2 regions of the Streptomyces sp. NPDC007929 genome follow, and region 2 is predicted to be linked to the other one. Evidence: predicted binding sites of a transcription regulator. Region 2 holds the regulator's gene; the other holds the start of a gene.

The links. The regulator HspR, encoded in region 2, represses chaperone genes until heat shock. The targets are predictions, from matches to a motif close to TTGAGNNNNNNNNNCTCAA.
Region 1: lon (endopeptidase La) is a predicted target of HspR. The motif match lies at 6,347-6,365, and genes of this name have one in related genera.

The regions. Positions count from the first base shown of each region.
Region 1 covers NZ_JBIBKD010000008.1:444,759-456,691, reverse strand. Annotated here, with positions in the region: gene ACFZDE_RS28135 (multifunctional oxoglutarate decarboxylase/oxoglutarate dehydrogenase thiamine pyrophosphate-binding subunit/dihydrolipoyllysine-residue succinyltransferase subunit) at 1-1,602, opposite strand, end outside; gene ACFZDE_RS28130 (ATP-binding protein) at 1,884-2,996, opposite strand; gene ACFZDE_RS28125 (response regulator transcription factor) at 2,993-3,733, opposite strand; gene ACFZDE_RS28120 (spermidine synthase) at 3,870-4,547, opposite strand; gene ACFZDE_RS28115 (rhomboid-like protein) at 4,737-5,540, shown strand; gene ACFZDE_RS28110 (GNAT family N-acetyltransferase) at 5,553-6,212, opposite strand; gene lon (endopeptidase La) at 6,388-8,802, shown strand; gene ACFZDE_RS28100 (MarR family transcriptional regulator) at 8,993-9,481, shown strand; gene ACFZDE_RS28095 (protein phosphatase 2C domain-containing protein) at 9,591-10,376, opposite strand; gene ACFZDE_RS28090 (nitrate- and nitrite sensing domain-containing protein) at 10,745-11,933, shown strand, end outside.
Region 2 covers NZ_JBIBKD010000005.1:555,513-567,445, forward strand. Annotated here, with positions in the region: gene ACFZDE_RS19940 (heterodisulfide reductase-related iron-sulfur binding cluster) at 1-988, opposite strand, end outside; gene ACFZDE_RS19945 (undecaprenyl/decaprenyl-phosphate alpha-N-acetylglucosaminyl 1-phosphate transferase) at 1,394-2,413, shown strand; gene dnaK (molecular chaperone DnaK) at 2,508-4,370, shown strand; gene grpE (nucleotide exchange factor GrpE) at 4,367-5,023, shown strand; gene dnaJ (molecular chaperone DnaJ) at 5,057-6,244, shown strand; gene ACFZDE_RS19965 (heat shock protein transcriptional repressor HspR) at 6,250-6,702, shown strand; gene ACFZDE_RS19970 (substrate-binding domain-containing protein) at 6,984-8,093, shown strand; gene ACFZDE_RS19975 (LuxR C-terminal-related transcriptional regulator) at 8,295-9,332, shown strand; gene ACFZDE_RS19980 (helix-turn-helix transcriptional regulator) at 9,295-10,305, opposite strand; gene ACFZDE_RS19985 (hypothetical protein) at 10,609-10,944, shown strand; gene ACFZDE_RS19990 (TIGR03618 family F420-dependent PPOX class oxidoreductase) at 11,112-11,528, opposite strand; gene clpB (ATP-dependent chaperone ClpB) at 11,630-11,933, shown strand, end outside.

The sequences.
Region 1 (11,933 bases), on a different contig from region 2:
GCGCTCCACGCGGTCCTGGATCCACTTGCGCTGCTTGGGGTCCTGGATGTGCATGAACTCGATGCCGGTGGTGCGGCAGTACGAGTCGCGCAGGACGCCGAGGATGTCGCGCAGCTTCATCATCGACTTGCCGGCGAAGCCGCCGACGGCGAACTCGCGCTCCAGGTCCCAGAGCGTGAGGCCGTGCTCGGTGATGTCCAGGTCGGGGTGCTTGCGCTGCTGGTACTCCAGCGGGTCGGTGTCGGCCATGACGTGGCCGCGGACCCGGTAGGAGTGGATCAGCTCGAAGACGCGGGCGGCCTTGGTGACGTCGTCGTCGTGGCTGGCGTCGATGTCCTTGAGCCAGCGGACCGGCTCGTAGGGGATGCGCAGCGCCTCGAAGACGTCGTCGTAGAAGCCGTTCTCACCGAGGAGGAGGTTCGCGACGATCCGCAGGAACTCGCCGGAGGCGGCGCCCTGGATGACCCGGTGGTCGTAGGTCGACGTGAGCGTCATGACCTTCGAGATGCCGAGCTTGTTCAGGGTGTCCTGGGACGTGCCCTGGAACTCGGCCGGGTAGTCCATGGAGCCGACGCCCATGATCACCGACTGGCCGGGCATCAGACGCGGCACGGAGTGGACGGTGCCGAGGCCGCCGGGGTTGGTCAGGGAGACCGTCACGCCGGTGAAGTCGTCCATGCCGAGCTTGCCGTCGCGGGCGCGGCGGACGATGTCCTCGTAGGCCTGCCAGAACTCGAAGAAGTTCAGCGTCTCGGCCTTCTTGATGCCCGCGACCACGAGCTGACGGTCGCCGTTGGGCTTGACCAGGTCGATCGCGAGGCCGAAGTTGACGTGCTCCGGCTTGACCAGGGTCGGCTTGCCGTCCTTCTCCGCGAAGGAGTAGTTCATCGACGGCATGGCCTTGATGGCCTGCACCATCGCGTAGCCGATCAGGTGCGTGAAGGAGATCTTCCCGCCCCGGGCGCGCTTCAGGTGGTTGTTGATGACGATGCGGTTGTCGAACAGCAGCTTCACCGGGACCGCGCGCACGGACGTGGCCGTGGGCACCTCCAGGGAGGCGTTCATGTTCTTCGCGACCGCGGCGGCCGGGCCGCGCAGCACGATCTGCTCGGGGCCCGCGGGGGCCTCACCGGCGGGCTCGGCCTTCTTCGCGGCGGCCGGCTTCGCGGCGGGCTTCGCGGCCGGAGCGGCCTGCGCCGGAGCGGAGGCCTGGGCCGGGGCCTGCGCGGCGGGCTTCGCCTGGGCCGGAGCCGGAGCCGGAGCCGGAGCCGGAGCCTGGGCGGGAGCCTGTGCGGCGGCGGGCTTCTCGGCCGCCGGAGCAGGGGCCTGGGCGGGGGCGGCCGGAGCGGCCGCCTGAGCGGTGGTGGTCCCCGCGGCCCCCGCGGCCGCGGTACCCGCCGGAGCCGGGGCGGCGGCCGCCCCTGGCTTGTAGTCGGCGAAGAAGTCCCACCAGGCTCGGTCTACCGAATTCGGGTCCTGGAGGTACTGCTGATAGATCTCGTCGACGAGCCACTCGTTGGCACCGAACGACGCGGCAGGGTTCTTCCCCGCTTGGTCGGTGTCGGTCGAGATGCTCGAGTTACTGGGGGACTGTGGCGACACGGCGGCAACCGCCCTCTTCCGCTTCACAAGATGATGGACAGCGGGAATCAAGGCTACGCCCCCTCGACGGGGAAGGTCAGGTCGGGCCGGTGCAACGTCGTGCACATCACATCTGGAACTGCGTTTCGGGGCTTGAAATGGCGGGAAACAAGCGTGGTTCCGCTTCGCGAGGGGTGAGCGGGGCAGGGCCCCGGGCGCCGACGGCGCGGGCCTGTGCCTGATCACACGTGTCCGTCAGCGCGGACGCCCGTGGATCTTGTGGCTCCGCTTCGAACTTTACGTCAACTTGGCAGAGATGACAGTCCTGGAAGAGTGACAAGAATCCGGCAACCGCGCTCGGATTCGGCCACTCCGATCCGGCCCCCGTGCAGGTCCACCGCCCAGCGGGCGATCGCGAGGCCGAGACCCGTGCCGCCGTCGCTGCCCGGCCCCTGCGGCCGCTTGGCGCTGCCGCGGTTGAACCGCTCGAAGACGCGGTGCCACTCCGACTTCGGAATGCCGGGTCCCTCGTCCAGGACCTCCAGCTCCAGCGACTCCGGCAGGTCGCCGCGCCGCGCCTTGACCGTCACCCGGCCGTGCGGGGGGCTGTGCTTGACCGCGTTGTCGATGAGGTTGGCGACGACCTGGTGGATGCGCTCGGGGTCGGCGTGCGCGGTCAACTCCGGCGGGTGGACGTCGAGGTGCAGATGGACGTCGGTACGGGTGTGACTGCCCGAGCCGGTCGCGATGCCCGCGCGGACCGAGGCGACCATGTTGGCCTCCTTCAGCACACCGGACAGATACGGCCACACCTCGAACCGCCGCTGCTTCAGCGGTACGACGCCGTTGTCCAGGCGGGACAGGTCCAGCAGCGTCTCCACCAGCCGTCCGAGGCGCTCGGTCTGCTTCAGCGCCGTGCGCATGGTCTCCGGGTCGGCCTGGGTGACGCCGTCGACGATGTTCTCCAGCACCGCGCGCAGCCCCGCGATGGGCGTGCGCAGCTCGTGCGAGACATTCGCCACGAGTTCCTTGCGCTGGCTGTCCTGGGCCTCCAGCTCGTCGGCCATGGCGTTGATCGTGACGGCCAGGTCGCCCAGCTCGTCCCGGCGGTTCTCCCGGGTGCGGCGGGTGTAGTCGCCCTGCGAGATGGAACGGGCCACGGCCGTCATCTCGTCCAGCGGAGCGGTGAGCGAATGGGCGACGAACTGCGTAATGAGGAGCGTGGCGATCATCGAGAAGACCGTGATGAAGCGCAGCTCCGTCTTGGTGTGCACCGCGATCACCGACAGACCGGTGGTGATCAGCACCGAGATGACGACGAGCGCGCCCAGCTTGGTCTTGATCGAGAACGGGCTCACCCCGCCCCAGGGATCCGGCTCCCCGGGGGTTCTCCGTCCGGCCGGACCACCGCTCATGGCGTCGGGGTCTCCAGGGCGTAGCCCACGCCGTGCACCGTGCGGATCCGCTCGGCGCCGATCTTCCGGCGCAGCGCCTTGATGTGGCTGTCGACCGTGCGGGTGCCGGAGGCGTCCGCCCAGTCCCAGACCTCGGCGAGCAGCTGCTCACGGGAGAGCACCGCGCGCGGGGTGTTCGCCAGGCACACCAGCAGGTCGAACTCGGTGGGCGTCAGGTGAACGTCCTCGCTGCGCACCCGGACCCGGCGCTGGGCGTGGTCGATCTCCAGCTCGCCGAGGCGCAGGATGCCGGAGCGGGGGGTGGCCGCCGCGATGGCGGCCCGCTCCACCCGGCGCAGCAGGACGTGCACACGCGCCGCCAGCTCCCGCATCGAGAACGGCTTGGTCATGTAGTCGTCGGCACCGACGCCGAGGCCGACCAGCATGTCGGTCTCGTCGTCGCGCGCGGTGAGCATCATCACCGGCACCGGGCGGGCGGCCTGCACGCGTCGGCAGACCTCCAGGCCGTCGAAGCCGGGCAGCATGATGTCGAGGATCAGAAGGTCGGGCTGCCACGCCTCGGCCGTGTCGACCGCGGCCGGACCGTCACCCGCCGTTTGCACGAGGAATCCCTCGGCCCGCAGGCGGGTCGCGATGGCGTCCACGATCGTCGCGTCGTCCTCGACCACCAGGACCCGGCGCTGTGCGCCCGGAGTAGCCGTCGCCGAACCGTTGTGGGAGGTCTGTGTCTGCTCCATCGCCCGCCCCTGGGGTGTGCTTTCCCGGAATCAGTGGGGTGATTCCTTCTGACTGGCTATGCCTGCGCATGGTTGCGATTGACGCTTGAATGATCGGCGTCCGAGGAGCAGCGTACGGGGAGTCAGCACGCCTTTGCTATCCAGGGCGGATGCCGAGGTGCACGACGTCCGGAACGCCCCGGGCAACCGGGATCTCTTCGGTACGCACCCGTTGGAACCCGGCATTCCGCAAGGTTTCTTCGAATTCCGGAGACGGCTGGGCCGACCAGACGGCGAGAACCCCGCCGGGTCTCAACGCCCTTGCACAGCTTGCCAGTCCGGCTTCGCCGTAGAGATGCCCGTTGTCCTCGGTGACGGTCCAGTCGGGTCCGTTGTCGATGTCGAGGCACAGGGCGTCGTACGTGTCGGATGTCTCATTGACGTGTGCGACGAGATCGGCCTCGACGATATGCGCGCGGGGGTCCGCCAGTGCCGGGGCCGAGAGGGCGGAGAGCGGGCCGTCGAGATGCCATTCGACGATCGCGTGCTCGCGCTCCACCACCGTGATCCGGCCCCAGCGCGGGTCCGCCGCGGCGTGCGCGAGGGAGAAGCCGACGCCGAGTCCGCCGATCAGGACGTGCGGGCGGTCCCGGCCGTCCAGGGCCTCCAGCGCGACGTCGACCAGCAGCCGCTCCGAGCGGCCGTCGGAGGTGTCCATCAGGAAACAGCCGTTGGCGATGATCTCCAGCCGGTCGCCGTGCCGCCGCAGCACCACCTCGCCGTGCGGGCCCTCGCGACGGTCCAGGACCTCGGGGATGTCGTACGAGCTGGACATGTACGAGCTAGACATGGGGGCATCCTGGCAGGAGTGGGACGAGTGGCGCCCGTCGATTCGGTGGGGGCCCCGGGGGAGGACGCGGGACGGGGCTTTCGGGTTGCTGTGCATCGGCTTGAGCGTGGCGCAGGTCACAGACAGCGCCGAGTCCGGAGCGAAAGGTGGGACATGACGGAAGGAGTGCCCGTTGTGGAACGCACCGCGCCGCCCCGCGAGCCGGTCACACCCTCGCCGGCGGACGCGCCGCTCCCCGACGGGCCGGGGCTGCTCGACGGGGTGCCACGACAGCGGGACCCGCGCGCGACGCCGGTAGCCGGAGCACAGGAGCCCCCTCCGGCGGCCACGCCCCGGTCCCGGAAGGCGCTCCACCTCCGGCTGCCGCTGCCCACCCCCACGGGCACGCCGTTCACCTTCGGCTACGCCGCGCTCCTCTGTCTCACCTCCCTCATCGCCGCGTACGCGGACCCGGCCCTGGTGCACGCCCTGCTCCAAGGCTCCAGTACGGACGTGGCACACCTGGCGCGCACGCCGGAACTGGTGCTGATCGGCAGCGCGCTGTGGGTCGCGGGCGGGGTGACCTCGCCGTTCGCCATCGCCTTCCTGCTGGTGCTGACCGCGCTGGAACGGCGGATCGGCAGCTGGCGCACGGCCGGTGTCTTCCTGCTCGGGCATGTCCTCGCCACCCTCGCGACCGAGGTGCCCGTGGGGCTGGCGGTGCTGGCCGGGCACCTTCCCGGCAGTTCCCTGCACCGCCTCGACTACGGCGTCAGCTTCGGTGTCGCCGCCGGCATCGGCGCCCTGGCGGGCCTGCTGCCACTGTGGCTGCGCCTGCCGCTGCTGGCCGGGTTCGGATGGACGCTGCTCCAGGACCTGCTCGCCTTCGCCGACCCGATGACGAACTGGGGGCACGTCATCGCCCTCGGTATCGGGCTCGCGACCTGGCCGCTTGTCCGGGACGCGCACGCGGTTCGCCCTCGCCCGGCCGGGGTCTGACCGCCCGGCCCCTCAGGCCTGGGCGGAGGCCGGCGGGTCGTGCTTCGCGCTGGTCAGCAGGGCCGCCACCTCCCAGCCCAGCGCCTCGTAGAGCCCTCGCCCGGCGGGGGTGCCGGCCAGGACACCGGTCCGTGCCCCCTGGCGGACGGCGGCGTTGTGCAGGGTCCGCATGACGACGCTGCCCAGGCCCTTGCGGCGATGCCCGGGGGCCGTCTCGATCTGGTCGACGACGGCGGTCCGGCCCGTCGGGGCGATCTGGCCGCGCGCCGCCAGGGACCCGTCCGGGGCGGCCACCATCACGCGGGTCACCCCTCCGCGCGACCACGCGCGCAGCCGGTATCCGTCTGGGGCGGCCGGAGCGTCGTCCGGCGTCAGCGGGGTCGTCATCAGGAAGCCGGGCTCGGGGTCGATCCACCAGCTGTCGTCCAGCCAGCCGGCGACCACCGCCGGATCCCGGAACGCCTTCAGCCACACGCCCTGCCCGGTCACGGCCCCGGCCACCTTGCGCACGGTCGTCTCGTCGAGGTCCTCGCCCCGCGCGCCGAGCACATGCCGCGTGGCGTGCCCGAACAGCCCCACGTCGATGGTCCAGCCCCACGGCTCGGCCAGGGGCGGAGCGGCCCCGCGGGACACGACCCACCCGTTCACCCATTCCTGCACGGTCTCGTCCACGCCCGCCCCCTGTAACAACTGAATGCCGCTTATGGCTATTACATCGGGCAGCTTACGCGCCCTCCCGTTCCCGGCGTCAGAAGTGATCGCTGACAGCGAACAGCGGGTGGGGAACATTCGGCGGCGCCCAAGCATTGAGTCGGCATAGCTCAACTTGACTGCCGAAGGGGAGATCATGGCTTCGTCGTCCACACCGCTCACCTTGCCCGTGCTGCCGCTCGACGGCGAGGTCGTGCTGCCCGGCATGGTGGTCCCGCTGGACCTGAGCGATTCCGAGGTCCGTGCCGCGGTGGAGGCCGCTCAGGCCGCTGCCCGCACAACACCGGGAAAGCCCCGGGTACTCCTGGTGCCGCGCATCGACGGGACCTACGCCGCCACCGGTGTCCTCGGCACCGTCGAGCAGGTCGGCCGGCTGGCCGACGGCGACCCGGGCGCCCTGATCCGCGGCCGGAGCCGGGTGCGCATCGGCGCGGGAACCACCGGCCCCGGTGCCGCACTCTGGGTCGAGGGGACCGGCGTCGACGAGACCGTGCCGGAGCCGCTGCCCGGTCATCTCGCCGAACTGGTCAAGGAGTACAAGGCACTCGCCACCGCCTGGCTGCGCAAGCGAGGCGCCTGGCAGGTCGTCGACCGGGTGCAGGCCATCGACGACGTCTCGGCGCTCGCCGACAACTCCGGCTACTCACCCTTCCTGACCACCGACCAGAAGGTCGAGCTGCTGGAGACCGCCGACCCGGGAGCCCGGCTGAAGCTCGCCACCCAGCAGCTGCGCGACCACCTCGCCGAGCAGGACGTGGCCGAGTCCATCGCCAAGGACGTCCAGGAGGGCGTCGACAAGCAGCAGCGCGAGTTCCTGCTGCGCCGTCAGCTCGAAGCCGTCCGCAAGGAGCTGCGCGAGCTGGGCGGTGAGCAGGAGGGCGAGGAGTCCGACGACTACCGCACCCGGGTGGAGGCCGCCGACCTGCCCGAGAAGGTCCGTGAGGCCGCCCTCAAGGAGGTCGACAAGCTGGAGCGGTCCTCCGACCAGTCCCCGGAGGGCTCCTGGATCCGCACCTGGCTCGACACGGTCCTGGAGATGCCGTGGAACGAGCGCACCGAGGACGCCTACGACATCCGGGGCGCCCAGGCCGTCCTGGACGCCGAGCACTCCGGCCTGGAGGACGTGAAGGAGCGCATCACCGAGTACCTGGCGGTGCGCAAGCGGCGTGACGACCGGGGCCTCGGCGTGGTCGGCGGGCGGCGCGGTGGTGCCGTGCTCGCGCTCGTCGGGCCGCCCGGCGTCGGCAAGACCAGCCTCGGCGAGTCCGTCGCCCACGCCATGGGCCGCACGTTCGTGCGCGTCGCCCTCGGCGGCGTCCGCGACGAGGCCGAGATCCGCGGCCACCGGCGTACGTACGTCGGCGCCCTGCCGGGCCGGATCGTCCGGGCCATCAAGGAGGCCGGGTCGATGAACCCGGTCGTGCTGCTCGACGAGATCGACAAGGTCGGCTCGGACTTCCGGGGCGACCCGGCCGCCGCCCTCCTCGAAGTGCTCGACCCGGCACAGAACCACACCTTCCGGGACCACTACCTGGAGGTCGAGCTGGACCTGTCGGACGTCGTCTTCCTCGCCACCGCCAACGTGCTGGAGGCGATCCCGGAGGCGCTCGCCGACCGGATGGAGATCGTCCGGTTGGACGGCTACACCGAGGACGAGAAGGTCGTTATCGCCCGTGACCACCTGCTCCCGCGCCAGCTGGAGCGGGCCGGACTCGACAAGGACGAGGTGACCATCGACGAGGGCGCGCTGCGCAAGCTCGCCGGTGAGTACACACGCGAGGCGGGCGTGCGCACCCTGGAGCGGTCCGTCGCCCGGCTGCTGCGCAAGGTCGCCGCCCAGCACGAACTGGGCGAGCGGAAGCTGCCGTTCACCGTCCGGGACGAGGACCTGCGCGACCTGATCGGCCGGCCGCACCACGTGCCCGAGTCCGCCCAGGACCCGGCCGAGCGGCGGACGTCCGTGCCGGGCGTGGCGACCGGGCTCGCGGTGACCGGGGCGGGCGGTGACGTGCTGTACGTCGAGGCCTCCCTGGCCGACCCGGAGACGGGCGCGGCCGGGCTGACCCTGACCGGTCAGCTGGGCGACGTGATGAAGGAGTCCGCGCAGATCGCGCTGAGCTTCCTGCGCTCCCACGGCGCCGAGCTGGAGCTGCCGGTGGCCGATCTCAAGGACCGGGGCGTGCACATCCACTTCCCGGCGGGCGCGGTCCCCAAGGACGGCCCGAGCGCCGGCATCACGATGACCACGGCCCTCGCGTCCCTGCTCTCCGGCCGGCTGGTCCGCACCGACGTGGCGATGACCGGCGAGGTCTCGCTCACCGGGCGGGTCCTGCCGATCGGCGGGGTGAAGCAGAAGCTGCTCGCCGCGCACCGGGCCGGTGTCACCACGGTGATCATCCCCAAGCGCAACGAGCCCGACCTGGACGACGTCCCGGCGGAGGTGCTGGACAAGCTCGACGTCCACGCCGTCACCGACGTACGGCAGGTCCTGGAGCTGGCGCTCGCGCCCGCGACCAGCGGGGCGGCGCCGGAGGTTCCGGTGGCCGCGTGACGGAGGTCATCGGATGAGGGAGGCCCGGGTTCTCGTGAGGGAGGCCCGGGCCTTCACCGTGTGGTCGCCCTGTGTACGCGTACGCCGTTGACCTGCGGAATACTTGCCGGACTGCGGCGAGGGCGGCAGGTGGCGGAAAATTCCAGTACCGGACTCTCAGGGCCGGGCGACGACCGAGGCAGGGGCTGACGTGCACGAGGAAGGCAACGACGGACACCGCGACGCCGGGGTGGCCGCGAGCGGTGTGGACCAGCCCGCCTTCCTGGCGCTGGAGCGCGAGCTGACCGTGCTGCTGCGGCGCGCCCGGGCCAGCCAGGGGGAGATGGCCCGCGAGGTCCACCCCGACCTGGAGCCGTCCGCGTACGGCCTGCTCGTCCGGCTGGACGAGTGCGGCAAGCAGCGGGCCACCGAGCTCGCCGCCTACATCGGGGTCGGAAAGGCGACGATGTCCCGCCAGCTGCGCGCCCTGGAGGAACTCGGGCTGGTCGGCCGCGCGCCCGACCCCGCCGACGGACGCGCCTGGCTCGTCGCCCTCACCCAGGAGGGCCAGGACCGGGTCCGCCGGGTCCGGGAGGCCCGCCGCGCCCGCTACGCCGGCCGCCTGGCCGACTGGGACTCCCACGAGGTCACGGAACTGGCCCGGCTGCTGAACCAGCTCAACCGCGGCATGGAGAAGTAGGCGGGGCGGGCGGGGCGCTCTGGAACCGGGTGAGCGGGGCGTTCCGGAACCGGGTGAGCGGGGCGTTCCGGGTGAGCTGGGCGCCCTTCCGCCTGGTGCGCGGGGCGCTCTAGAACTCGACGTACACGGCCGTCGCGTCGTCGTGGCGCTTGCTCCGGCCCAGGGACGTCAACGCCGCGTCCGACCGCTCCAGCGCCCGGACGCGGTCCACGAGGGCCCGCGGACCCTCCTTGCGCAGCAGCTGGAAGCAGTCCGTCCAGTCGCCCTCCTCGAACCGCTCGACCCAGCGGGTCGCGCCGTCCGTCAGCGCGGCCAGGGCACGGACCCGGGCGCGGGGCACCGTTCCGGTCACCGCCCGGGCCGCCACCGACGGGTCGGCCGCCGCCGTGAAGAAGCCGCCCTCCTTGTTCCGGAGCGTGGCGTCCACCTGCGCGTCCGTCGCCAGCGCCGAGCGGGGGAGCAGGGCCAGCCGGTCGTCGAGGACGGGGGTCACCACGCCGTCCGGGGACTCCAGCAGCAACGCCGAGTCCGACAGGACCAGGTACTCCACGGTGGCCGGATTCCAGCGGGCCACGACCACCGTGGCCTGGGGAGTCCGAGGGTGAGAAAGGTCACAGGTTGCGGCGTGCGCCTCGGAGGTACGCGCGATGGCACGGGACAACACGTCGACCAGAGGAACATCCGGGAGTGAAACGGTCAGTTCGGTCAGTGCCCCGCCGAGGTGCGCCGTGAACCAGGGGACGGAATGCAGACAGCCCGTCCCGGTCCTCGGGGGCGTGACCCCGTCCAGGACGACGACCGAACCACCCTGCCCCGAGGCCGGTAGTCCGACACTGGCGAAGTCCTCGTTGGGGCGGTCGGCGTCTCCGGGCTCCGAGGCGAGTTCAGTACGCATCCAGCCAGTCTGCACGAGCCCTTCACAACGTCCGCAGAAGACCGGCAATGGTCCCCGGACGTGCGCAGCCGCGCAGGTCAGACGCCAGGTTTGGGATGGAATGATTTGTTCCGGGAAGGCGTGGTGGCGAATACTGCCACCGGCCGTCCCCGTCGTCCAACCGGCGTGCCGCGCAAGGCCGCTGCACAGGCCCGCGGAACTTGCCCCTCAACTCCCGTCCGGGGTTCACTCCTTCGGGTGGCGGGTCAGGTGATGCGCGTGCGCTGCCCACCGGCGCTGGGAGGGTCGGGAAGTGTACCGGGAGTACGCACCAGTTGACGGAGCGTCATCCGGGCCCAAGGGTTCACGAGTCAGGAATGCGAGCACCGGTGCAGAAGACGCGGCCTCGTCGCACAGGCAAGCAGAAGGCCCCCGTTCAGGGTGCCGAGCCGACGCCGTCCACCGGCAAGGGCCGTCCCACGCATGTACGCAACCGGCTGATCGTGGCCGTGGCAGTCGTCGCGGCGGCCATCGCCGGCGCGGGCACGCCATCCGTCCTCGCGGCCTCCGGGCAACTCCACGACTCCCAGGAACTGGTGACGCTCGCGGAGCAGACGCAGGACGCGCTCGCCCTCGCGCACTCCCTCGCCGACGAGCGTGACGACGTCACCTCCTACATCGCGGCCGGGCGCCCCAAGTCCAAGGCGCCCTCCGAGCAGCGCAGCGCCCGCGTGGACCGGCAGGTCGAGGAGCTGAGGGCCGACACCGACACGCCCGCCTCGCTCCGCTCCGACCTCGACGGCATAGCGACCGTGCGCCGGGCGGCGCTCACCGGCAAGAGCAGCGCCCTCGAAGCGCACCAGGCGTACTCCAAGGCCATCACCGAACTCCACGGCCTCGCCGAGCAGCTGGCACAGCGGACGCCGCCGCGCGCGGGCGAGGGCGGATACGCCCTGGCCGAGCTGGACTCCGCCGTCCAGCAGGCCGCCGCGGCCCGCGGGCTGCTGCTCGCCGCGCTCAGCGTGCCGCGCGGCACCGAGACGGTCATCGACCCCGTCACCGGCCTGCCGACCGAGACCTCCACCTCCTCGGACGCCGACACCCGGCAGCGCGACGCCCTCAGCGCCGCCGCCCAGCAGGCCCGGCTGCGCTCCGACGCGGCGCTCGCCGACTTCCGCTCCACCGCGCCCAAGGAGGCCCGCGCCTCCTTCGACTCCACGGTCACCGGCACCGAGGTCAACAGCGCCGACAAATACCTCGCCACCCTGACCGACCAGCCGACGCTCTCCCGCAGCGATCTCGCCGCCAGCCCCAAGAAACTGAGCGCGGCCCTGTCCGCCCGCGTCGACCTGATGCGCGGTGTGGAGTCCGCCCTCTACGACCGGCGCACCAAGGACCTCGAGGCGCTGCGCGACGACGACGTCACCGCGCTGGAGATCCGCGTCGCGATCCTCGGCGCCCTCATGCTGCTCGCCGTCGGTGTCGCCACGGGCATGGCCCGCAGCCTCACCCGGCCGCTCGCGGTCCTGCGCCTCGGCTCCAAGCGGCTCGCCGAGGCGGAGGACCCGGCGGCCGAGG
Region 2 (11,933 bases):
GCGACATGATCAGCAGCTTGGGGGACAGCGGCTTGCCGGTGTTCCAGGCGGGGCACTGCGACTGGCAGCGGCCGCACTCGGTGCAGGTGGAGAAGTCCAGCAGGCCCTTCCACGAGTACTGCTCGACCTGGGAGACGCCGAAGACGTCGTCGTCACCGGGGTCGGTGAAGTCGATCGGCTTGCCGCCCGAGGTCATCGGCTGGAGCGCGCCGAGGGCCGTGCCACCGCTGGCCTCGCGCTTGAACCAGATGTTCGGGAAGGCCAGGAAACGGTGCCAGGCCACACCCATGTTGGTGTTGAGCGACACCACGATCATCCACACGAACGACGTGCCGATCTTGATCATCGCGGTGAAGTAGACGAGGTTCTGCAGCGCCGCCACGCTCAGGCCCTTGAAGGCCAGGACCAGCGGATACGACGCGAAGTAGGCCGCCTCGTAGTGGTCGACGTGGTGGAGCGCGCCCTCCAGGCCCCGCAGCACGTAGATCGCCAGGCCGATGGTGAGGATGACGTACTCGACGAAGTACGCCTGGCCGGCCTTGGACCCGGCGAAGCGGGACTTGCGGCCCGGGCGGCTCGGCAGGTTCAGCAGGCGGATCGCGATGAGCACCGCGATGCCCAGGATCGTCATCACGCCGATGAACTCGATGTACAGCTCGAACGGCAGGAACCCGCCGATGACCGGCAGCACCCAGTCGGCCTGGAACAGCTGGCCGAAGGCCTGGGCGAGGGTCGGCGGGAGCGTCAGGAAGCCGACGGCGACGAACCAGTGGGCGACACCGACGATGCCCCACCGGTTCATGCGCGTGTGGCCGAGGAACTCCTTCACCAGGGTCACGCTGCGCTGGTAGGGGTTGTCGGTCCGGGTACCGGCGGGGACCGGCTGGCCCAGCTTGAAGTACCGGACGAACTGGCCGATCGCGCGTGCGAGCAGCGCGACGCCGATCACGGTCAGTACCAGCGACACGATGATCGCGGCGAGTTGCATGGGGGCTCCTCGGGCCTGCGAGGGGTTTCGTCGGGTTGACCTGTCGTGGTGCAGGGTTCCCCGAAATTACTAAGCGGTAACTTATGCAGTCCGTCTGAGACTACCCTCATCTTCCGCCGCAGCGTAGCCGGGTGGGCAGTGATCTGAATCGCTGAGGGTTGCCTCAGAAACCGACCGGATCACCGACCGGATCACCGACCGAATCAATGGCGGATTGCCGACCGGATCACCGACCGGATCACCGACGGATCGCCGACCGGATCACCGACCGGATCAATGACGGATTGCCGACCGGATCACCGACGGATCGCCGACCGGATCAAGGACACTCCACCGACCGGATCCGGACGTGATCCCGCCGTGTTATTCATACCGAATTGTCATAATCCCGCCTACCTTATATCCGTGCTCTACGGGATCACCGCCGCCGCCACCGCCCTCCTCCTCACCGCCCTGCTCGCCGCCGCCCTGCGGGCCCCGGCGCTCCGGCTGCGGCTGGTCGAGCGGCGGCGGCAGCGCGACGTACCGCTGTCCGGGGGTGTGGCCGTCGTGCTCGTCACCGGCCTGGTCGTCGGGGCCGGGCAGTGGCTGGGGGCCGGGCCGCCCGCCGACGGGACGCGCGGGGTGCTCTTCGCCGCGGGCGCCGTCGCTCTGCTCGGGCTCGCCGGTGACGTGTGGCGGCTGCGGCGCCGGGTCCTGGCCGCCGGTACGGCTGTGGCGGCCGCGTGTGTCGTGCCGTACGGGGAGACCGGGGTGGGGACCGGGCTGCTGGCCGTCGGGTGGGTCGTGGTGGTGGTGCTGGCGTTCCGGGGGCTCGATCACGCCGACGGGCTGGCGGGTACGGTCGGGGTCGTCATGGCCTTCGGTGCGGCGGCCTGTGCGGCCGTCGAGGTGATGGACGGCATCGCGGGGTTGATGAGCGTCCTGGCCGCCGCCCTGACCGGGTTCCTGCTGCACAACTGGCATCCCGCGCGCGTGGCGCTGGGCGGCTGCGGGTCCATGTCCGCGGGGTTCGTGATCGCGGTCGGGGCCGTGTACGCCCGGGCCGGTTCCGGTGTCGTGGAGAGCGCGGGGGTGCTGTTGGCGCTGACCGCCCTGCCGGCCGCCGATGCCGTACTGGTGCTGGTGGTGCGGCGCCTCGGCGGGCGGGGTCTGCTCCGCGGTGGCCCCGATCATCTGGCGCACCGGCTGCGGCGGCTCGGGCTGACCGCGCCGGGCGTGAGTCTGCTGCTGGGGATCGGGGCGTTGTCCGGGATGCTCGTCGGGGTACTCGCGCACGCGGGCCACCTCGGGGCCGGGACCCTGTGGTGGGTGGTGGGAGGGGTCCTCGTCGTGGTGTTCGCTCTTTCGCGTGTCCCTGTGTACGGCGCTCCACGCAGCGTATCGTCGCAGGTCGAAGGGCCATTGCGTGTAAGGAGCGGATAAGAGTTGAGCCTGCCCGACTCAGCTCTGTTGACCGGTCGGTGGCCGTCGTGCACACTTGAGTCCGTTCCACTCAAGTCAGCTGGAGGAATCAACCATGGCACGTGCGGTCGGCATCGACCTGGGCACGACTAACTCCGTCGTCAGCGTTCTGGAGGGCGGCGAGCCCACCGTCATCACCAACGCCGAGGGCGCCAGGACCACGCCGTCCGTCGTCGCCTTCGCCAAGAACGGTGAGGTGCTCGTCGGAGAGGTGGCCAAGCGCCAGGCGGTCACGAACGTGGACCGGACTATCCGCTCCGTGAAGCGTCACATGGGCACGGACTGGAAGATCGAGCTGGACGGGAAGCCCTTCAACCCGCAGCAGATCAGCGCCTTCGTGCTCCAGAAGCTCAAGCGTGACGCCGAGTCCTACCTGGGCGAGAAGGTGACCGACGCGGTCATCACCGTCCCGGCGTACTTCAACGACTCCGAGCGTCAGGCCACGAAGGAGGCCGGCGAGATCGCCGGTCTGAACGTGCTGCGCATCGTCAACGAGCCCACCGCGGCCGCCCTGGCGTACGGCCTCGACAAGGACGACCAGACCATCCTGGTCTTCGACCTCGGTGGCGGTACGTTCGACGTCTCGCTGCTGGAGATCGGCGACGGCGTCGTCGAGGTGAAGGCCACCAACGGTGACAACCACCTCGGTGGTGACGACTGGGACCAGCGCGTCGTCGACTACCTCGTCCAGCAGTTCCAGTCCGGCCACGGCGTGGACCTGGGCAAGGACAAGATGGCCCTGCAGCGGCTGCGCGAGGCCGCCGAGAAGGCGAAGATCGAGCTGTCCTCGTCCACCGAGACCTCGATCAACCTGCCCTACATCACCGCCTCCGCCGAGGGCCCCCTGCACCTCGACGAGAAGCTCACCCGCGCCCAGTTCCAGCAGCTGACCGCGGACCTCCTGGAGCGCTGCAAGACGCCGTTCCACAACGTCATCAAGGACGCCGGCATCTCCATCAGCGAGATCGACCACGTCGTCCTGGTCGGTGGCTCCACCCGTATGCCCGCCGTCGCCGAGCTCGTCAAGGAGCTGACCGGCGGCAAGGACGCCAACAAGGGCGTCAACCCGGACGAGGTCGTCGCCATCGGCGCCGCCCTCCAGGCCGGTGTCCTCAAGGGCGAGGTCAAGGACGTCCTGCTCCTCGACGTCACCCCGCTGTCCCTCGGCATCGAGACCAAGGGCGGCATCATGACCAAGCTCATCGAGCGGAACACGACGATCCCGACCAAGCGGTCCGAGATCTTCACCACCGCCGAGGACAACCAGCCCTCCGTGCAGATCCAGGTCTACCAGGGCGAGCGCGAGATCGCGGCGTACAACAAGAAGCTCGGGATGTTCGAGCTGACCGGTCTGCCGCCGGCGCCCCGCGGCGTCCCGCAGATCGAGGTGTCCTTCGACATCGACGCCAACGGCATCATGCACGTCACGGCGAAGGACCTCGGCACCGGCAAGGAGCAGAAGATGACCGTCACCGGCGGCTCCTCGCTGCCGAAGGACGAGGTCGACCGCATGCGCCAGGAGGCCGAGCAGTACGCGGAGGAGGACCACAAGCGCCGCGAGGCCGCCGAGTCCCGCAACCAGGGCGAGCAGCTCGTCTACCAGACCGAGAAGTTCCTCAAGGACAACGAGGACAAGGTCCCGGGCGAGATCAAGACCGAGGTCGAGGAGGCCGTCGCCGAGCTGAAGGAGAAGCTCAAGGGCGAGGACTCCGCCGAGATCCGCACCGCCACCGAGAAGGTCGCGGCCGTCTCGCAGAAGCTCGGCCAGGCCATGTACGCGGACGCGGGTGCCGCCCAGGCGGCCGGTGACGCCGGTGCCGCCGGTGGTGCCGGTGCGGCCGGTGGCGCCAAGGCCGCTGACGACGACGTCGTCGACGCCGAGATCGTCGACGAGGACCGGAAGGACGGTGCCGCGTGACGGAGGAGACCCCGGGCTTCGACGAGCAGCAGCCCGACGTCCCTTCCGGCGCCACCTCCGAAGACGCCGAGCCGAAGGCCGCCTCACCCTCCGCTGAGGAGGGGGCGGCCCCGGCCGGGGACACGGGCCAGGACGTGGCTCTGGTGGCCCAGCTGGACCAGGCCCGCACGGCGCTCGCCGAGCGCACCGCGGACCTCCAGCGCCTCCAGGCCGAGTTCCAGAACTACCGCCGCCGGGTCGAGCGTGACCGGATCGCGGTCAAGGAGATCGCCATCGCGAACCTCCTGACCGAGCTCCTGCCCGTGCTCGACGACATCGGCCGCGCGCGCGAACACGGCGAACTGGTCGGCGGCTTCAAGTCCGTCGCCGAGTCGCTGGAGAGCACCGCGGCGAAGATGGGCCTGCAGCAGTTCGGCAAGGAGGGCGAGCCCTTCGACCCGACGATCCACGAAGCCCTGATGCACAGCTACGCACCGGACGTCACCGAGACGACGTGCGTCGCGATCCTGCAGCCCGGGTACCGGATCGGCGAGCGCACCATCCGCCCCGCGCGGGTGGCGGTGGCCGAACCCCAGCCGGGGGCGCAGACGGTCAAGGCGGACGAGTCCGCCGAAGCCGACGACAAGGAGAGCGGTGGCCCGGACGAGGGCTGACGTCACGGACGAAGGGAAGGAGGGGCGTCGAGGATGAGCACCAAGGACTTCATCGAGAAGGACTACTACAAGGTCCTCGGCGTCCCCAAGGACGCCACCGAGGCCGAGATCAAGAAGGCGTACCGGAAGCTCGCCCGCGAGAACCACCCGGACGCCAACAAGGGAAACGTCAAGGCGGAGGAGCGCTTCAAGGAGATCTCCGAGGCCAATGACATCCTCGGCGACCCCAAGAAGCGCAAGGAGTACGACGACGCGCGCGCCCTGTTCGGCAACGGCGGCTTCCGCCCGGGGCCGGGCGGCGCGGGCGGCTCGTTCAACTTCGACCTGGGCGACCTCTTCGGAGGCGGCGCCCAGGGCGGCGGCCAGGGGGCCGGCGGCTTCGGCGGCGGACTCGGTGACGTTTTCGGGGGCCTGTTCAACCGCGGCGGCGCGGGCGGACCGGGGACGCGTACGCACCCCCGGCGCGGCCAGGACATCGAGTCCGAGGTCACGCTCAGCTTCACCGAGGCGATCGAAGGGGCGACGGTCCCGCTGCGGATGTCGTCGCAGTCGCCCTGCAAGGCCTGTTCGGGCACCGGCGACAAGAACGGCACGCCGCGCGTGTGCCCGACCTGCGTCGGCACTGGGCAGGTCGCCCGGGGCAGCGGCGGCGGCTTCTCCCTGACCGACCCCTGCCCGGACTGCAAGGGCCGCGGCCTGATCGCGGAGAACGCCTGCGAGGTGTGCAAGGGCAGTGGCCGTGCCAAGTCCTCGCGGACCATGCAGGTGCGCATCCCCGCGGGCGTCAGCGACGGCCAGCGGATCCGGCTGCGCGGCAAGGGCGCGCCGGGCGAGCGCGGTGGGCCGGCGGGCGACCTCTATGTCGTCGTGCACGTCGACACCCACCCGGTGTTCGGCCGCAAGGACGACAACCTCACGGTCACCGTCCCGGTAACCTTCACCGAGGCGGCCCTCGGCGGCGAGGTGCGGGTGCCCACCCTGGGCGGCCCGCCCGTCACGCTGAAGCTGCCTCCGGGCACGCCCAACGGGCGCACCATGCGGGCCCGGGGCAAGGGCGCGGTCCGCAAGGACGGCACCCGCGGCGACCTTCTGGTCACCGTCGAGGTAAGTGTTCCGAAGGACCTGACGGGGAAGGCTCGTGACGCACTCGAGGCGTACCGCGAGGCGACCGCGGGTGAGGATCCGCGGGCGGATCTGTTCCAGGCCGCGAAGGGAGCATGAGTCAGATGGACGGTCGTCGGCGCAATCCGTATGAACTGACCGAGGAGACCCCGGTCTACGTCATCTCGGTGGCGGCCCAGCTGTCCGGCCTGCACCCCCAGACCCTGCGCCAGTACGACCGGCTGGGCCTGGTCTCCCCGGACCGCACCGCGGGCCGGGGCCGGCGCTACTCGGCCCGCGACATCGAACTGCTGCGCACCGTCCAGCAGCTGTCGCAGGACGAGGGCATCAACCTGGCCGGTATCAAGCGCATCATCGAACTGGAGAACCAGGTCGCCGCGCTCCAGGCCCGGGTGGCGGAGATGCAGGACGCGCTCGACGGAGCGGCGGCGGCGATGCGCCAGCGCGAGGCCGCGGTGCACGCGTCGTACCGCCGCGACCTGGTGCCGTACCAGGAGGTGCAGCAGACCAGCGCGCTGGTGGTGTGGCGGCCGAAGCGGCAGCAGCAGTCCGACTGACGCGCACGCGCACGCGAGGGGACCGGGAGTTCGACTCCCGGTCCCTTTCGTCTGTTTGGGGCGCCTTGCCCCGGTTTCTCTGGGCCTCCCGTGAATGGCTGGGTGGTGTCCGTCACTTGAAGGTGATTCCGCAGAGTCTTCACAACTGCTGCGGAGCGTGGTGTTGTCATCTCGTTAAGTGGTTCCGCTTGACGCTGGGGGCGCATCCGCGTTGGCTTTTCAGTCACATGGGTCCCAAAAGCTGTACCCACGTCCGAATCACACGTGAAGTGAGCCCCCGCATGCGTCGTCGCCTCTCCATATCCGTGGCAGCCGCCACGATGTCCGTCACGCTCGCCGGCTGCGGCATGCTCAACGCGACGGAGAGCAGTGACGAGGCGAGCCCGGCCAAGGGCAACGACATCACCGTGGGCCTGCTGCTGCCGGAGAAGGCGAACACGCGGTACGAGAACTTCGACTACCCGATCATCAAGCGGAAGGTCGAGTCGCTCACCAACGACAAGGGCCGCGTCGAGTACGCCAACGCCGAGGCGAGCGCGGACAAGCAGGCGAGCCAGCTCCAGCGGATGATCGACGACCGGGTCGACGTGATCCTGCTGGACGCCGTCGACGCGAAGGCCATCGCGAGCGGCGTGAAGAAGGCCAAGGCGGCCGGTATCCCGGTCATCGCCTACGACCGGCTGGCCGAGGGCCCGATCGACGCGTACATCTCCTTCGACAACGAGCTGGTCGGCGAGGTGCAGGGCCGCACGCTGCTGGAGGCCATCGGCGAGAAGGCGAGCCTCTCCGACAAGATCGTCATGATGAACGGCTCGTCGACGGACCCGAACGCCAAGCAGTTCAAGGCCGGCGCGATGTCCGAGCTGAACGGCAAGGTGACGATCGCCGAGTCCTTCGACACCAAGGACTGGAAGCCGGAGAACGCCGAGGCCAACATGGCCGACGCGATCCGGAAGATCGGCAAGGACAACATCGCGGCGGTGTACTCCGCCAACGACGGCATGGCCGGCGGCATCGTCAAGGCGCTTCAGGCCGTGGGCGTGACCGACTTGCCCCCGATCACCGGGCAGGACGCGGAACTGCCCGCCGTGCAGCGGATCCTCAGCGGCGACCAGTACATGAGCGTGTACAAGTCCTACCCGCAGGAGGCGGAGAACGCCGCGGAGATGGCCGTCGCCAAGGTCCAGGGCCGCGACATCCAGTTCGCCGCGCTCACCCGCGACAAGGTCGACAGCCCCACCCACAAGGCCATCCCGGCCCAGCTCGTGCCCGTGGTCGCGCTCACCAAGGAGAACATCAAGGACACGGTGGTCGCGGACGACATCTACAAGGTGTCGGACATCTGCACGACCGAGTACAAGGCGGCGTGCCAGAGCGCGGGTCTGAAGTAGCCGGGCCCCGGCGCATCCCGGGCCGGGTTCACCCATTCCCCGGCAGGCTGTCGCGCCGCGACGACGGGCCGAGGCCCGCGGACACCGGCGCGTAACGGTGGTTTCCGGTGCTCGTCGCGTGGGGAGCCGTGTTGCGGAGCACGGCCCGTCCGCGCATAGTTGCGCTGCGGCAGGACGGCGGAACCGGGGGTGGGATGGGCGATGGCCGGGCACGGGGCGGAGCAGCATCCACACGGTGCCGACCGACTGTGCGAGGCCGGGGATCGCGTGTACTCCCGGGCCGTACGGCGCGGCCGGGTGCCGCGCCGGGACGCCGATCCGGTGCCCTGCCTGCTGGAACTCGCCCTGCTGCACCCGGACCCCGACGACATGGACTGGCTGGTGCCGACCTCCCCGCAGGAGGTCATGACCCGGCTGCTGCGCGGGATGCACGACGAGGTCAGTGCGAGCCAGCGGCGGGTGGGGTCGGCCGTCGCGGCCGTCGAGTGGTACGCCGGGCTGGGCCGCCAGGTGCGGCCGGCCGCGTCTGCGGCCGAGGGCCCGGCGATCCGGGTCCTGGACGGACTCGCCCGGATCCAGGCCGCGATGGACGAGGCGACCCAGGCGTGCACGGCCGAGGTGCTCACGGTCCAGCCCGGCGGCATCCGCCGCGAGGCGGAGCTCTCCGAGGGCCTGCACCGGGCGCTGGCGCTGCGGGGGCGCGGGGTGCGGATGCGGGACCTGTACACCCATGTCGCCCGGCACGGGCAGGGGTTGCTGACGTATCTGGAGCTGATGGGCGACGCGGTGGAGGCGCGCACGCTGGACGAGGTGATCGACCGGCTGATCCTCTTCGACCGCACGGTCGCCTTCATCCCCGCCAACTCCGACCGCACGATGGCCCTTGAGCTACGGCATCCCGCGATCGTCGAGTACCTCGTCACGGTCTTCGAACGCCTGTGGCGTCTCGCCATCCCTCTCACGGCCTCGCTCCCCGACACGGGTATCGAGGGCATCTCCCACCGGGAGCAGTCGATCGCCGCGCTGCTGGCGGAGGGACATCAGGACGCGGTGATCGCGGAGCGGCTGGGCATAAGCGTCCGCACCTGCCGGGCGCACATCGCGCGCCTGTCGGAAACCCTGGGCGCGGCGAGCCGCACACAACTGGGCGTACGCATCGCCCAGGCCGGCCTGGACGGCCCTCACCAGGCCACGACACCCCTCACCGTTCCTGGTCGAGAATCCCGGACTGCGCGATGAGATAGCCCAGTTGGGCACGGCTCCCGCTGCCCAGAGCCGACGCCAGCTTGGCGATGTGGGCGCGGCAGGTGCGCACGTTCATGCCGAGGCGGCGGGCGATGGCCTCGTCGACGTGGCCCTCGATCAGGAGCTTGGCGATGGAGTGCTGGATCTCCGTGATGCCGTCGCGGGCGGTCCCGTACGGTGTACCGGTGCTGAGCGGGACGGACCGGTCCCACAAGTACTCGAACAGTTTGATGAGGTAGCGGACCAGGCCGGGGTGACGCAGCTCCAGGGCGACCTGCTGGTCGTCCCGGGCGGGGATGAAGGCGACGGACTCGTCACAGATGATCAGGCGCTCGACCAGCTCGTCGATCGTGCGGTACTCCGCCTTGCCGTCGGAGAGCTGGGCGGCGTACGCCAGCTGCTCGGGGTTGTAGTGGGCGGTGTGCTGGTACAGGGTGCGGATCCGCACGCCGCGTTCGATCAGGGGCCGGTCGCGCTCCAGCCCGCGCAGCAGGCTGCGCTCGGACATCCGGTCGCTCGGCTGGACGGTGAGCATCTCCGTCTGACACTGGACGGTGGCCATGTTGAGCGCGGCGTTGATTCGTTCGCCGCCTTCCAGCACAGTGATGGCGTCACTGGTCGCCGCCAGCTGGGTACCCAGTGCGAGGAACGGCTGAAAGGTCTCCGCGAGTCCCGTCGCCTGGCGCCGGCGGTCGGCTATCTCCTGCTCCAGCGGGTTGAGCTGCCGGGACAGGGCGACGGCCGGGGGCACCGGGCGGAGCCAGGTGGGGTCGTCCGGATCGGGGTGGAGCAGGGCGAACTCCATCAGGCACGGGGCGGGTTCCGCGTCCACGCGGGCGATCCGTCCGGCCCGCAGAGCGGTGGCATAAAGACGGCTACCCTCATCGCACCACTCGGTCATCGCGTGGGGATGTGCCGCCTTAGTCCGATTCGATGCCAAATTTCCACCCCCCAGGGTCCTGAACATGCAGGAACATGATGCATCGATTGTGTGGCCATGACGTGCCCGAATGAGCCATCGTCGTACCTGACGGGGGAAAAGGGGACCTTCAAGTGAGGACGAAGCCGACTATGCGTAACAGAATGCTTCGCTCGGTGCTTGTCGCCGCCTTCTCCGCCGTTGTAGCCCTCGGTGCACTGAGCGGCTTCTCCGATGTGAAGGACGATGTTCGGGCGAACAGCAGCTGGCCGTCCGTTGCCGTGAGCAGTGCCGGCGGCGAGGACAACAGCAGTTGGCCGAGCCCTGGGGCAGACGGAGCCGGGAGCTGACGTGACCACTCCACCCGACGACCGCTCCTTCCGTCGTGAAATGGCCACCGCCTACCGCTCCGGCTGGCACTTCATCGACCTGGTCACCGCCATCCCCCACAGTGGTGACTCGTTGATGGTGACTGTTTTCGGCGAGCCGGTGGTCGTCACGCGGGACGACGACGAGGACGTACGGGCGTACCGGTGTCTGCGGCGGCCTCGGGGGGCGCCGCAGCCTGTGCGATGTGCCGTACGGTACGGAATGATCTTTGTGAACCTGGACCAAAGGGACCACCAGCAGGTGGAGGTCGACTCCCCTGCCCCGAGGACCATCTCTGCCACCCCCCGCAGTGCCTGACGCGATTCCCCCGTCGTAACAGATCGCTCAGGTGCTTCCCCCCGCAGCGGCGTCACCGTGACCTGAACACGGTGACGCCGCTGCAGTTTTGGGGGACATTTCCGGGTATCGGCCCTCTGTGGCGGTGGCCGGATCCAGTCGATCACCGGTGTGGATGTTCACTTCACTCAACCTCGGCCCATCGCTCGCGTCAGCTGGATCTCGATCACCACGCGCGCCGGATTCGGGGACGGAGTCCTGCCGTAGCGCTCCGCGTAACGCCGCTCCGCCTCCGCGACCCGCTCCCGCTCCTCGTGGACGAAGGCCCGGCCCTCCAGCGTCGCCCAGCGGCGCCCCTGGAGCTGGCAGACGGCGACGGCCGCCCCCTCCTCGCCGGCCGCCCGCACATAGCGGACCTTCGCGCTTGCCCGGTTCGTGATCACCCGAGCCAACCGGGCCTCGGGATCGTATGTGACCCCGACGGGTACCAGATGCGGAGTGCCGTCCGGGCGGGGAGTCGTCAGGGTGCACAGGTGCCGCTCCCGCCAGAAGCCGAGATACGACGGGTCCGGAGCGCCGGGGTCCACGGAGTGCTTGGTCGCCATGCCCGGAACTTAGACCCCTGAGCCTCCCGGAACGTACTTGAGTGCACTAGACTCAACTTTGTGCAAGCTGTTCGGGTCAGTGCAAGGAGGAGAACGCGAACGTGGACGCCGAGCTGACCAACCGGAGCCGGGACGCGATCAACGCTGCCAGCAACCGGGCCGTGACCGAGGGACACGCCGACCTCACCCCTGCCCATCTGCTGCTCGCGCTGCTCCAGGGACAGGACAACGAGAACATCACCGACCTGCTCGCCGCGGTCGAGGCCGACCAGGCCGCCGTACGCTCCGGGGCCGAGCGCGTGCTCGCCGGGCTGCCGAGCGTGACCGGGTCGACTGTCGCGCCGCCCCAGCCCAACCGGGAGATGCTGGCCGTCGTCGCCGACGCGCAGGCCCGTGCCAAGGACC